DNA from 3 places in the Pseudomonas sp. RC3H12 genome. Region 1 is predicted to be linked to each of the others. Evidence: predicted binding sites of a transcription regulator. Region 1 holds the regulator's gene; each other region holds the start of a gene.
The links. Region 1 encodes FliA, which starts transcription of late flagellar genes. Its sites were predicted from a motif close to CTAAAGTTTNNNNNNNNNNNGCCGNTAA; they were not measured.
Positions count from the first base shown of each region.

Region 2: KHO27_RS16280 (flagellar protein MotY) is a predicted target of FliA. The motif match lies at 2,035-2,062, and genes of this name have one in related genera.
Region 3: KHO27_RS21710 (methyl-accepting chemotaxis protein) is a predicted target of FliA. The motif match lies at 2,291-2,318, and genes of this name have one in related genera.

Region 1 covers NZ_CP075595.1:3,203,491-3,208,309, reverse strand. Annotated here, with positions in the region: gene flhF (flagellar biosynthesis GTPase FlhF) at 1-541, shown strand, start outside; gene fleN (flagellar synthesis regulator FleN) at 656-1,489, shown strand; gene fliA (RNA polymerase sigma factor FliA) at 1,486-2,226, shown strand; gene KHO27_RS14590 (chemotaxis response regulator CheY) at 2,331-2,705, shown strand; gene KHO27_RS14585 (protein phosphatase CheZ) at 2,725-3,513, shown strand; gene KHO27_RS14580 (chemotaxis protein CheA) at 3,526-4,819, shown strand, end outside.
Region 2 covers NZ_CP075595.1:3,578,842-3,583,660, forward strand. Annotated here, with positions in the region: gene KHO27_RS16275 (argininosuccinate synthase) at 1-889, opposite strand, end outside; gene KHO27_RS16280 (flagellar protein MotY) at 1,018-1,998, opposite strand; gene pyrC (dihydroorotase) at 2,129-3,175, shown strand; gene rnt (ribonuclease T) at 3,235-3,846, shown strand; gene KHO27_RS16295 (peroxiredoxin) at 3,916-4,518, opposite strand; gene KHO27_RS16300 (bacterioferritin-associated ferredoxin) at 4,732-4,819, shown strand, end outside.
Region 3 covers NZ_CP075595.1:4,747,708-4,752,526, reverse strand. Annotated here, with positions in the region: gene KHO27_RS21720 (NorM family multidrug efflux MATE transporter) at 1-1,152, opposite strand, end outside; gene KHO27_RS21715 (LysR substrate-binding domain-containing protein) at 1,308-2,237, shown strand; gene KHO27_RS21710 (methyl-accepting chemotaxis protein) at 2,420-4,399, shown strand; gene hglS (2-oxoadipate dioxygenase/decarboxylase HglS) at 4,439-4,819, opposite strand, start outside.

The DNA.
Region 1 (4,819 bases):
CCGCATTGGCGCCCAGGAACAGCTCAAGACGCTGGGCCGCATCCTCAATGTGCCGGTCACCTACGTCGACCCGGGCGAGTCACTGGCCCAGGCCCTGGAGCCGCTGCTGCGCAAACGTGTGGTGCTGATCGACACCGCCGGCCTGCAGGCCAGCGACCCGGCGCTGCGCATGCAGCTCGAGACCCTGGCCGGGCGCGGCATCGCCGCGAAGAATTACTTGGTGCTGGCGACCACCAGCCAGAAGCAGGTGCTCACCGCTGCCTACCACAGCTACAAGCGCTGCGGTCTGGCCGGGTGCATCCTGACCAAGCTCGACGAAACGGCCTGCCTCGGCGAAGTGCTGAGCCTGGCCATCAGTCATGAATTGCCGGTGGCCTATCTGACCGATGGGCCGCGCATTCCCGACGACCTGCAGCTACCGCGCAAGCACCAGTTGGTAAGCCGCGCCGTCAGTGTGCAATTGCAAGAAGAGCCCAGCGACGAGGCCATGGCCGACATGTTCGCTGATCTGTACCACAGCCCTGGCAAGCGCGTGGGTTGAGGGTGAATACTGTGCAAAGTACCTACATCATGGGGTTGCCCGGCCGGACCGTGGCCTTGAATGTTCAGCCCCTCATGTGGCCTGGGTCCAAGCGAGACAAGGTAAAGAACAGACATGGGTAGCATGCATCCCGTACAGGTGATCGCCGTGACCGGTGGCAAAGGTGGCGTCGGCAAGACTAACGTTTCAGTGAACCTGTCCCTGGCGCTGGCCGAGCTCGGCCGCCGGGTGATGTTGCTGGACGCCGACCTGGGCCTGGCCAATGTCGACGTTCTGCTGGGGCTCACGCCCAAGCGCACCCTCGCCGACGTGATCGAAGGCCGTTGCGAGCTGCGGGATGTGCTGTTGCAAGGCCCGGGCGGTGTGCGCATCGTCCCGGCGGCCTCCGGCACGCAGAGCATGGTGCACCTGGCGCCCGCGCAACACGCCGGCCTGATCCAGGCCTTCAGCGACATCGGCGACAACCTTGATGTGCTGGTGATCGACACGGCTGCGGGTATCGGTGACTCGGTGGTCAGCTTCGTCCGTGCCGCCCAGGAAGTGTTGCTGGTGGTGTGCGACGAGCCGACCTCGATCACCGACGCCTACGCGCTGATCAAGCTGCTCAACCGCGATTACGGGATGAATCGGTTCCGTGTGCTGGCCAACATGGCCCAGAGCCCGCAGGAAGGCCGCAACCTTTTCGCCAAGTTGACCAAGGTCACGGACCGCTTCCTCGACGTCGCCCTACAATACGTCGGTGCCGTGCCTTACGACGAATGCGTGCGCAAGGCCGTGCAGAAGCAGCGGGCTGTCTATGAGGCCTTCCCTCGGTCCAAGTGTGCGCTGGCGTTCAAGGCCATCGCGCAGAAGGTCGACAGCTGGCCGCTGCCTGCCAACCCGCGCGGGCACCTGGAATTCTTTGTCGAGCGCCTGGTGCAGCCCACCAGTGCAGGGCCGGTGCTATGAACGCGAGCGGTTTCAAGATGTACAGCAAGGCCGCCAAGGATGCGCAGTACGAGCTGATCGAACGCTATGCGCCGTTGGTCAAGCGTATCGCCTACCACCTGCTGGCGCGCCTGCCAGCCAACGTCCAGGTCGAGGATCTGATCCAGGCCGGGATGATCGGCTTGCTGGAAGTGGCCAACAAATACGATGCCAGCAAGGGTGCCAGTTTCGAAACCTACGCCGGTATCCGTATTCGCGGTGCCATGCTCGACGAGGTGCGCAAGGGCGATTGGGCGCCACGTTCGGTACACCGCAATACGCGCATGGTCAGTGACGCGATCCGCTGTGTCGAAGCAAAGACTGGCCGCGACGCTAAAGATCACGAGGTTGCTGCCGAACTCCAATTGAGTCTCGATGATTACTACGGGATTTTGAATGACACCTTGGGCAGCCGCCTGTTCAGTTTCGACGACCTGCTGCAGGACGGCGAACATGAAGGGCTGCACGAGGACGGAGCCAGCGGCCAGCTGGAGCCGGCGCGTGATCTGGAAGACGAGCGCTTCCAGGCTGCGCTGGCCGATGCGATCGCCAACCTGCCGGAGCGCGAACGCCTGGTCCTGGCGCTGTACTACGACGAAGAGCTGAACCTCAAGGAAATCGGTGAGGTGCTGGGGGTCAGCGAATCGCGTGTCAGCCAGTTGCACAGCCAGTGCGCCGCGCGTTTGCGCAGCCGCCTTGGGGAGTGGCGGGCACGTTGAACCCGGGTTCAGTGCAGTCGTTTTTTTGTAGTGCCGAATTGATTGAGCGCGCGCTCGGCGCCGAGCGCGTTAAAGACTGCTTGGAGGTCTAATTGAACAAAGACATGAAAATCCTCATCGTTGACGACTTTTCGACGATGCGGCGGATCATCAAGAACCTGTTGCGTGACCTGGGCTTCACCAACGTCAAGGAAGCTGATGACGGCAACACGGCACTGCCGATGCTCACCAGCGAGCATTTTGACTTTCTGGTGACCGACTGGAACATGCCGGGCATGACCGGTATCGATCTGTTGCGCGCCGTTCGCGCCGACGAGCGCCTCAAGCACCTGCCAGTGTTGATGGTCACTGCGGAAGCCAAGCGCGAGCAGATCATCGAAGCTGCCCAGGCCGGCGTGAACGGCTATGTGGTCAAGCCTTTCACTGCCCTGGCGCTGAAAGAAAAGATCGAAAAGATCTTCGAACGCGTCAACGGCTGAGTCACGTCTGGGGGGCGCAATGGAGTCAACCAACAACTCTTTGGGTGAGTTCGAATCAACCCTGAAGAAGCATGCCCAGGAGCTGGTCGAGAGCCTCGAGCGCGGCCGGTTCGGTGAGGCGGTGCAGCTGATCCACCAACTGAACCAGACCCGCGACCGCGGGCTGTACCAGGAAGTCGGCAAGCTCACCCGCGAACTGCACAGTGCAATCGTCAACTTCCAGATCGACCCGGCCATGCCGCAGGCCGAGGAAGTGTCGCAGATTACCGATGCCGCCGAGCGCCTCTCCTACGTGGTCCGCCTCACCGAAGGTGCGGCCAACCGCACCATGGACCTGGCGGAGGCGTGCACCCCGGTGCTCAATGACCTCGCCACCGAGGCCCAGAGTCTGTCCGCCGACTGGCAGCGCTTCATGCGCCGCGAGGTGGCGGCGCCGGAATTCCGTGAGCTGGTCAAGCGTGTGGATAGTTTCCTGACGCACAGCGCCGAAGGTAATCAGAAGGTCGCGGGCCATATCAACGATATCGTCCTGGCCCAGGATTATCAGGATCTCACCGGCCAGGTGATCAAACGGGTGACCACGCTGGTCACCGAAGTCGAAAGCAATCTGCTCAAGCTCGTGCTGATGGCAAGCCAGGTCGACCGCTTTGCCGGTATCGAACATGACCACCAGCAGCTGCGTGCTGAAAAAGATCAAGAAAAACATCCGACTCGGGGTGAAGGTCCGCAGATTCATGCCGATAAGCGTGAAGACGTCGTGTCCAGCCAGGACGATGTCGACGATCTGTTGTCCAGCCTGGGTTTTTAAGGAGCACGTTTAATGAGCTTCGGCGCCGATGAAGAAATCCTTCAGGATTTCCTGGTAGAAGCCGGCGAAATCCTCGAGCAACTGTCCGAGCAATTGGTCGAGCTGGAAAGCCGGCCCGATGATGCGGACCTGCTCAACGCGATTTTCCGCGGTTTCCACACTGTAAAAGGGGGCGCCGGCTTCCTTCAGCTCAATGAGTTGGTGGAGTGCTGCCACATTGCCGAGAACGTGTTCGACATCCTGCGCAAAGGTGAGCGCCGGGTCGACGCGGAGCTGATGGACGTGGTGCTCGAAGCACTCGACACGGTCAACAGCATGTTCGGCCAGGTACGTGAGCGCACCGACGTCACGCCGGCCACCCGCGAGCTGCTGGCGGCGCTGTCGCGCCTGGCCGAGCCCGCTGGCGCCGAAGAGCCGGCTCCGGTCGAGGTGGCCGTTGTCGCCGAAGCGCCGGCTGCCGAGCCCGACATCACCGACACCGAGTTCGAGCAACTGCTCGACTCGCTCGATGCAGTCAAGGCCGAAGCCGAGGTTCACGAGCAACTGCAGGGTGAACAGGTCAGCGCGGGTGGTGACGAGATTACCGACGCCGAATTCGAGTCGTTGCTCGACCAGCTGCACGGCAAAGGCCAGTTTTCACCCGATACCGCTGCCAGTGAGCCAGCGGCCGTTGCCCCTGCCAGTGATGAGATCACCGACGACGAGTTCGAGTCGCTGCTCGATCAGTTGCACGGCAAGGGCACCTTCGCCGTCGACGCATTGCCTGGCGTTGCTGCGCCTGTAGCCAGTGCGGCACCAGCGGCGACTGACGAGAGCATCACCGAACACGAATTCGAGGCGCTGCTCGACCAGTTGCACGGCAAGGGCAAGTTCTCTGGCGAGGCGGTTGTTGCCGAGGCGCCTGCCGCCGTCGCCGCGCCTGTCGCAGCCAAGGCCGAAGCCAAGCCGGTTGCCAAGCCTGCGCCTGCTCCCGCGCCAGCCGCTGCCAAGCCTGCCGCTCCGGCCCGCGCGCCAGCGCCTGCCGCCGACAAGCATGGCGCCAGCGAGGCGGAGACCACCGTACGGGTCGACACCGCGCGCCTGGACGAGATCATGAACATGGTCGGCGAGCTGGTGCTGGTGCGTAATCGCCTGGTGCGCCTGGGGCTCAACAGCGGCGACGAGGCCATGTCCAAGGCCGTGTCCAACCTCGATGTGGTCACCGCCGACCTGCAGACCGCAGTCATGAAGACGCGCATGCAGCCGATCAAGAAGGTCTTCGGGCGTTTCCCGCGCCTGGTTCGCGACCTGGCCCGCCAGCTCAAGA
Region 2 (4,819 bases), 380 kb from region 1:
CCAGGGTGATCGACTCGATGGCGCGGTGAGCCTTGAGCATGATGGTGCCGCCCGGGGTCTCGTAGCAACCGCGCGACTTCATGCCGACATAGCGGTTCTCGACAATATCCAGGCGACCGATGCCGTTGGCGCCGCCAATGCGGTTGAGGTCGGCCAGCACGGTGGCCGGGGTCTTCTCGACACCGTCGATGGCGACGATGTCACCGTTGCGGTAGGTCAGCTCGATGTAGGTGGCCTGGTCCGGGGCGCTCTCCGGAGAGACGCTCCATTTCCACATGTCTTCCTCGTGCTCGGTCCAGGTATCTTCCAGGACACCGCCTTCGTAGGAAATGTGCAGCAGGTTGGCGTCCATCGAGTACGGCGACTTCTTCTTGCCGTGGCGCTCGATCGGGATACCGTGCTTCTCGGCATAGTCCATCAGCTTCTCGCGGGACAGCAGGTCCCACTCGCGCCATGGCGCGATGACCTTGACGCCCGGCTTGAGCGCATAGGCACCCAGCTCGAAACGCACCTGGTCGTTACCCTTGCCGGTGGCACCGTGGGAAATGGCGTCGGCGCCGGTTTCGTTGGCGATTTCGATCAGGCGCTTGGCGATCAGCGGGCGGGCGATAGAAGTACCCAGCAGGTACTCGCCTTCGTAGACGGTGTTGGCGCGGAACATCGGGAAGACGAAATCACGCACGAACTCTTCGCGCAGGTCGTCGATGTAGATTTCTTTCACGCCCATCGCCTGGGCCTTGGCGCGGGCCGGCTCGACCTCTTCGCCCTGGCCGAGGTCAGCGGTGAAGGTCACCACTTCACAGTTGTAGGTGTCCTGCAGCCACTTGAGAATCACCGAAGTATCAAGGCCGCCGGAATACGCCAATACGACCTTTTTTACGTCCGCCATGCCATCACTCCACGGGGTTGTACGGAAAGCCGATGATTCTACCGGCCTTGCCGAAAAATTTACAATGGGGCGACAGCTTGTGACGACAAAGCGACAGGAATTGTCGAGAGCGCGACCCGCTGTCGCACTCAGGATTTCGCGGGAGCGGGCTGGGTGGCAGCGGCCGCAGGCGTCGCAGGCGCAGGTGCGGTAGCCGCGGGTGCCGGAGCCGCCGGCGCAACCGGTGGCGCCGGCTTCTCCAGCGGCTTCTCGACCGGTGTCACGCGGTCGAGCTGGATGTTCACCCGGCGGTTGCGCGCCCGGTTGGCGGCAGAGTTGTTCTTCGCCAGTGGATAGCGCTCGCCGTGGAAGCGCACGGTGATCTGCTCTTCCGGCACGCCATGGGCCTTGAGGTAGTCGGCAACCGCCAGTGCCCGTCGACGCGAGGTGTCACGGTTGGTCAGGCGGTTGCCGCTATTGTCGGAATGGCCGTTGAGTTCGATACGGTTGACCGTCGGATCGGCCTTCAGATAATCAAGCAGCACATCCAGGCGCGCACGGGCCGAGCTGTCCAGTTCGATCCCGCCACCGGGGAAGCCGACCTGGGTCTGGCGGATCTGGTCATAGTTCATCGGCAGCAGCTTGGCGGCGCACAGTTGGTAGTCGCTGTAGGCCTTGGCGAAGCTGACTGGCATCACCTGCACTTGCATCGGCCGGCCACCCTCGCCCCGGTAGTTGCGCACCACCGTGCTACGGCCATCGAGCAGGCCATTGATCAGGCGGCTGGCCTGCCCCTGGCTGGAGGTGAACAGCACGCCAGTGCGGGCCATGTGCACCGCACCGAGGTTGATATCGCCCCGCCCTGGCTGCCAGGGGGCTGCGGCGGCCAGCAAGGTGGCGGACCCCGCGCCGAGGACGTTGCTGTCCGAACGCAGTTGGAACGTCGGTTGTTCGCCGGCACGGCGCACGAACTCGCCGCTGCCGAAACCGTCGATCGGCTGGATCAAGCGACATTCGAACTGATCACCCTCGACTTTCCAGGCGACGTTCTCCACGCGGGTCTGGAAGGTCATGGCCCCGGCCGGCAGGCTGGCGACAAGTGTGAACAGGGCTAGGTAACGCTGGCGCACGGTCGGCTCCACTGATTCTGACGGCTTACCTGAATGCTATCGGACGCCCGTCGGAAAACTTGATAGCCGTGCTCGAACAGGGGTTTTCCGGTAGCATTGGCTTCTGAGTTCGACCCGCCTGGAATCTCCAATGTCCGATCGCCTGACCCTCCTGCGCCCCGACGACTGGCACATCCATCTGCGCGATGGTGCCGTCCTGCCTCACACCGTCGGTGACGTGGCGCGTACCTTCGCCCGCGCCATCATCATGCCCAACCTGGTTCCGCCGGTGCGCAACGCCGTCGAGGCCGATGCCTACCGCGCCCGCATCCTTGCCGCACGCCCCGCCGGCAGCCGTTTCGAGCCACTGATGGTGCTGTATCTTACCGACCGCACCAGCCCGCAAGACATCCGCGCCGCCAAGGCCAGCGGGATCGTGTACGCCGCCAAGCTGTACCCGGCCGGCGCCACCACCAACTCCGATTCCGGCGTGACCAGCATCGACAACATCTTCCCGGCAATCGAGGCACTGGCCGAAACCGGCATGCCCCTGCTGGTGCACGGTGAGGTCACGCGCAGTGAAATCGACGTGTTCGATCGCGAGAAGCGCTTCATCGACGAGCACATGCGCCGCCTGGTCGAGCGCTTCCCGACCCTGAAAGTGGTGTTCGAACACATCACCACCGCCGACGCCGCGCAGTTCGTCACCGAGGCGCCGGCCAACGTCGGTGCCACCATCACCGCCCAGCACCTGCTGTACAACCGCAACCATATGCTGGTCGGCGGTATCCGCCCGCACTTCTATTGCCTGCCGATCCTCAAGCGCAACACCCACCAGGTTGCATTGCTGGATGCCGCGACCAGCGGCAACTCGAAGTTCTTCCTCGGTACCGACTCGGCGCCTCACGCCAAGCATGCCAAGGAAGCCGCCTGCGGCTGCGCCGGCTGCTACACCGCCTACGCCGCCATCGAGTTGTATGCCGAGGCGTTCGAGCAGCGCAACGCGCTGGACAAGCTCGAAGGCTTCGCCAGCAAGCATGGCGCTGACTTCTACGGCCTGCCGCGCAATACCGACACCATCACCCTGGTGCGAGAGCAATGGACAGCGCCGGACAGCCTGCCCTTCGGTGACACCACCGTCATTCCCCTGCGCGCTGGTGAAACGCTGCGCTGGCGCCTGCAGGAGGACAACGCGTGAGCGAAGATCTGTACGAAGACGACCAGGACAGCCAGGTCAGCAGCGGCTCGCGCCATCCGATGGCCGAGCGTTTCCGCGGCTACCTGCCCGTGGTGGTGGATGTCGAAACTGGTGGCTTCAACAGCGCCACCGACGCGCTGCTGGAGATTGCCGCCGTCACCATCGGCATGGATGAAAAGGGCTTCCTATTCCCCGAGCACACCTACTTCCATCGGGTCGAACCGTTCGAGGGCGCCAATATCGAGGCCGCCGCGCTGGAGTTCACCGGCATCAAGCTCGATCACCCGCTGCGCATGGCGGTGAGCGAGGAAAGCGCGCTGACCGATATTTTCCGCGGCGTGCGCAAGGCGCTGAAGGCCAATGGCTGCAAGCGGGCGATCCTGGTGGGGCATAACAGCAGCTTCGACCTGGGTTTCCTCAATGCTGCAGTGGCGCGCAACGATATCAAGCGCAACCCGTTCCACCCGTTCTCCAGCTTCGATACCGCCACCCTCGCTGGCCTTGCCTACGGCCAGACCGTGCTGGCCCGAGCCTGCCAGAGCGCAGACATCGACTTCGACGGCCGTGAGGCGCATTCGGCGCGTTACGACACCGAGAAGACCGCCGAGCTGTTCTGCGGCATCGTCAATCGCTGGAAAGAGATGGGCGGCTGGCGCGACTTCAACGACTGATCACACGCTTGTAGCTCGAAGCATAAAAAAACCGGCCACCAGGGCCGGTTTTTTCATGCGCTTGGCAAATTACAGCTTGCCAGCGTTCTCGCTCAGGTAAGCCGCGACACCTTCCGGCGAAGCGTTCATGCCTTTGTCGCCTTTCTTCCAGTTGGCCGGGCAGACTTCGCCGTGCTCTTCGTGGAATTGCAGGGCGTCGACCAGGCGCAGCAGCTCGTCCATGTTGCGGCCCAGCGGCAGGTCGTTGACGATCTGCGAGCGGACAACACCGTTGGTGTCGATCAGGAAGGCACCACGGAAGGCCACGCCGCCTTCGGACTCGACGTCGTAGGCCTTGCAGATTTCGTGGGTCATGTCGGCTGCCAGGGTGTACTTGACCTGGCCGATGCCGCCATTGTTGACCGGGGTGTTGCGCCAGGCGTTGTGGGTGAAGTGCGAGTCGATCGACACGCCGATCACTTCCACGTTGCGCGCCTGGAAGTCAGGGATGCGGTTGTCCAGGGCGATCAGCTCGGACGGGCAGACGAAGGTGAAGTCCAGCGGGTAGAAGAATACCAGGCCGTACTTGCCCTTGATGGCCGAGGCCAGGTTGAAGCTGTCGACGATCTCGCCGTTGCCCAGCACGGCTGGAACGGTGAAGTCCGGGGCTTTTTTGCCAACGAGTACGCTCATTCGATCTCTCCTGATGAGGGGTGAAAAACCTTGCCCGGGCGGAACGCGTCCCCCGGATCCAGCAAAGGCCGACCATCATACACAGCTTTGCGTGACAGGCCGAATCTCAACCGCCGGTCGCTCTGGAACGCACCTTACACAATGTGTTTTGACAAGCATTCTCATTACCATTACTCTCCAATGCATCGAATCAACCCGCGATGGTCAGCCTTTATGTATGTGTGTCTTTGTGTCGGTGTCACCGACGGACAGATCCGCGATGCGATCTACGAAGGATGCTGCAGCTACAAGGAAGTTCGAG
Region 3 (4,819 bases), 1.5 Mb from region 1:
GCGGATCGAGCCCATGGCAATGGTCTGCACGCCATCGAACAGTTCGAACCACGCCGCCACCATCACCAATTGCACGGCCAGCATGAAGATCGCGGCGAAGGCCGGGTCGTTGCGGTCGATGAACAGCCCGACCAGGGCATCCGGCAGCAACCAGAACAGTGCCGCGAAGGCGAACATCAGCGATGCGCCAAAACCAATGCCCACGCGCCCGGCGCTACGGGCCGCCAGCAAGTTGCCGGCGCCGTAATAAAGGCCGACGCGCATGGTCACCGCATACGAAAGGCCCGTCGGCACCATGAACGCGGTGGAGACGATCTGCAGGGCGATCTGGTGCGCCGCCAGCTCCGTGCTGCCGAGCACGCCCATGCACAGGGCGGCAAAGGCGAACAGACCAACTTCGACCATATAGGTGCCGCCGATCGGCAGGCCCAGCCGCCACAGCTCGCGCAGTGCCGACAGGGAAGGGCGCAGCAGGCCCTTGCGCAGCGGGTAGGCGGCATAGGCCTTGTGCCAGCGGATATACAGTGCGAGCGCGATGGCCATGCCCAGGGTCACCACCGCCGTGACCAGGCCAATACCCATCAGCCCCAGCTTGGGCAGGCCGAACATGCCTTCGATCAGGGCGTGGTTGAACAGGTAGTTGAACACCGTGCCTACCAGGCTGATGACCATCACCGGCGTGGAGTGGCCCAGGGCACTGGTAAAACCGCGCAGGGCCATGAAAGTCATGTAACCGGGGAGGGCAAGCGGCAGCAGGGTCAGCAACTGCATCGCCGAGTCGACGTTCTCCGGCTTCTGGCCGAACAACAGCAGCACCGGCTTGAGGTTCCACATCACCAGTGCCGAGACCAGCGCCAGGCCCCAGGCCAGCCACAGGCCACTCTGCGCCAGGCGGGTGACGCCCTCGATGTCGTTGGCGCCCTTGCGGATGGCCACCAGCGTGCCCACCGCGGCGATCACGCCCAGGCAGAAGATCGACACGAACGAGTAGCTCGCCGCGCCCAGGCCACCGCCGGCCAGGGCCTGCGGGCTGATGCGGGCCATCATCAGGGTGTCGGTGAGCACCATCAGCATGTGCGCCAACTGCGAGGCGATCAGCGGCCCGGCCAGGCGCAGCAAAGCCTTGAGTTCGGTGGTGGGCGCGACGTGCATGGGGGCGGTCCTTCTTGATGATTCTGGAAACGAGCCGTCGATTCTGAGGCTTCGGTCAGCTTTGCACAAAAGGATAAATGCGATCGGTGTCATGAGTCTGACTCATGCCTGTATGATCATCTGCTCCTATCCAGCTCCCGTATGACAGGTGCGCCATGATTCGCCAACTGCCTCCGCTCTATGCGTTGCGCGCATTTGAAGCCGCTGCTCGGCTGAGCTCGTTCACCCGCGCCGGGGAAGAGCTGGCGATTACCCAGAGCGCGGTGAGCCGGCATATCCGCACCCTGGAGGAGCATTTCGCCTGTCGCCTGTTCGTGCGCAATGGCCGCAGCTTGCAGCTGACCGAAGCCGCGCGCATGCTGCTGCCTGGTGTGCGTGATGGTTTTGCTTCCCTGGAGCGGGCTTGCGAAACCTTGCGCGGCGAAGATGACATCCTGCGCATGAAGGCCCCTTCGACCCTGACCATGCGCTGGCTGCTGGCGCGCCTGAGTCGCTTCCGCCATCTGCAGCCCGGCAACGAGGTGCAACTCACCAGTGCCTGGATGGATGTCGACCATGTCGACTTCAACCAGGAGCCGTTCGACTGTGCAGTGCTGCTCAGCGATGGCAGCTTCCCGGCGGACTGGGAAGTGCGCCGGTTGTTCTCCGAGTTGCTGATTCCGGTAGGTGCGCCGGACCTGCTCGATGATGCGCCTTGGGACGAGCGGCGCCTGGCCGGTATCGAGTTGCTGCATCCCACGCCGGACAAGCGCGACTGGCGGGCTTGGCTGGCGCGCATGGGCCTGACCGACAAGATCTCGCTCAAGGGCGGGCAGGTGTTCGACACCTTGGAGCTGGGCATGATCGCCGCCGCGCGGGGCTACGGGATCTCCATGGGCGACCTGCTGATGGTGGCCGAGGATGTGGCGCAGCGGCGGTTGAGCCTGCCCTGGCCGACTGCGGTAGCCAGCGGCATGGACTACTACCTGGTGTGGCCACGGACCCGGCCGGGCGGGGAGCGGTTGCGCCGGCTTAGCGTGTTTTTGCAGGAGGAGGCGGCGGCGATGGATTTGCCGGCTGTGCAAATCCTGTCGGCACAGGGCTGACAACCTCTCTGAGGCCACGGCAAGAAAACGTTTGCGAATATCCCGGTCCCGCACTCAAGTATTTCCTACAGACGCCGATCAACTTGCACCAGCGTCCCGGAAGAGGACGCGATTCCCCGTCGATATGCAGCGGGCGGTCAGCGTGATCAGGACGATCCCGGCCTCTTGCCAGGAGCCTTGCCATGTCTCAACCGCGTGCCCGAATCGCCTCGCAGCTCGGGATTGCCCTCGCCATCGTGCTGGCGCTGGTGATCACCGGTAGCACCCTGTTCGCCCTGCGTTCGCTGGACGACGCCAACCTCACCACGCGCCAGGCGCACCTGGCCAGCGAGGCGCGGCTGCTGGCCGATCAGCTCGATACCTTCCACGGTTCGCTAAAGGACAATACCCAGCGCCTGAGCGGTCTGTTCGAGCGGCGGTTCGCCAGCGGACTGGCGCTGCACGCGGGGGAAACGGTCAACGTCGCAGGTGTCGCGACGCCTGCGCTGTACCTGGGTGACCACCTGTTGAACAACGATTTCCACCAGGTCGACGAGTTCCAGCAGATGACGGCCGGTGTTGCGACCCTGTTCGTGCGCAGCGGTGACGACTTCGTGCGCATCAGCACCAGCCTGACCAAGCAGGACGGCAGCCGCGCCATCGGCACCCAGCTCGACCGCCAGCACCCGGCTTATCCGAAACTGATAGCCGGGCAGACCTACGTCGGCCGTGCCGTGCTGTTCGAGCGCAACTACATGACCCGCTATGTGCCGGTGCGCGATAGCGGTGGCCGGGTGATCGCAGTGCTGTTCGTCGGCTTCGACTACACCGACGCGCAGAACGCCCAGTTTGCCAACCTCAAGCGCTTCCGCATCGGCCAGACCGGTTCGCTGGCGTTGCTGGACGAGCAGGGCAAGTGGCTGGTGCCGCCGGCCGAGGTGCGCGACGGTGAGGCGGCGGCCCAGGCGGTCAAGGCGATCAAACCGGGGGCAGGGCAGTTCTGGGCCGGTGCCGGCGAGCCTTTGTTCAGCGTCACCGAGCCGTTCGCCGAGGGGCCGTGGACCGTGGTGGCAAGCATGCCCGAGGGCGAGATCCGCGAAGTGACCTGGAGCGTCGGCCTGCGCCTGGCCATCGGCAGCGTACTGGCGATGCTGCTGGCCGTGGCCGCCACCCTCTGGCTGCTGCGGCGCAAACTGCGCCCGCTGGGCGACCTGGTGCGCCAGGCCGAAGCCCTCGGCGCTGGCGACCTGAATGCCCGCCTGAGCGTCACCAGCCATGACGAGATCGGCCAGCTCGCCCGCAGCTTTAACCAGATGGGCGATGCCCTGGCGACCATGGTCGAGCATATCCGTGCCGCCTCCGACCAGGTCAGTGGCCGCGCCCGCTCGCTGTCCGGCCTGTCGTCCGGGGCCTGCGAGGGCATGGACCAGCAATCCGGCGAGATCACCAGCATGGCCGGCGCGGTGGAGGAGTTCAGCGCCACCTCGATGAACATTGCCGACAACATGGCCGGGACCGAGCGCATGGCCCGCGACAACGCCCAGCAGACCCGTATCGGTCGCAGCGCCATGGACGAAGCCTCGGTTTCCCTGCGGCAGATCGCCGAGGCACTGGGCGGTACTGCCAGTGTGATGGACACCTTGGGCGCTCGCTCGCAGGAGATCGGCGGCATTGTCGGCGTGATCACCTCGATTGCCGAGCAGACCAACCTGCTGGCGCTCAATGCCGCCATCGAAGCGGCCCGGGCTGGCGAGCAGGGCCGTGGTTTCGCCGTGGTCGCCGATGAGGTCCGCGGCCTGGCCGCGCGCACCCGCCAGGCCACCGACGAGATCTCGGGCATGATCGCCAGCATCCAGCAGCAGACCGGCCATGCCATCAGCACGCTGGAGCAGGGCAACCAGCTGATGCAGGAAGGCCTGGCGCGCAACGACAAGGTGGCCGAAGCCCTGGCGCGCATCGACGAGCAGAGCCGGGTGGCGGGCGAGCAGTTCGCGGTGATCAGCACCGCGACCCAGGAGCAGAGCAGCACCGCGACGGTGCTCAGCCGCAATCTGCAGAGCATCGCCCAGGCCAACAGCGAGCAGCGAGATGTGGCCAATGAGCTGGCCACGACGGCCCGCGAACTGGAAGGACTGGCGGGGCAGTTGCGCCAGGAAGTGGATCGGTTCCGGACTCATCGGTAGTGCATTGGGGCCGCAAAGCGGCCCCGGCTTTGCGAAGCCCTACATCGCGCTCAGACCCAACGCCTGCGCACACGCCTGCAACGAGCGCCGCTCGCTCTGCGCATACAGCGCCAGCTCATCCTGCACCTTCAGCCCCAGCGCCTGCTCGAAGGCTTCGCGGTTGGCGTTGCTGCCATAGTCGGCCTGCCCCTCGTCTCCCAGGTTGGACTGGAAGATCCCCGCCGCACTCACCGGCAGGAAGTCCTCGTACACCAGCGCCTCGTAATGCACATGCCCGGCGTCGACCAGCCCTTCCAGGGTGGTAGGTCGGCCAGGCTGCCCACGCGCCGCCAGTCCCTTGTCGGTGGCGAAATAGCGGAAGTAGGCCAGCCCTTGTTCGCGCATCTGCCCCAGGTCGTCCGGAAATTCGGCGAAATGCTC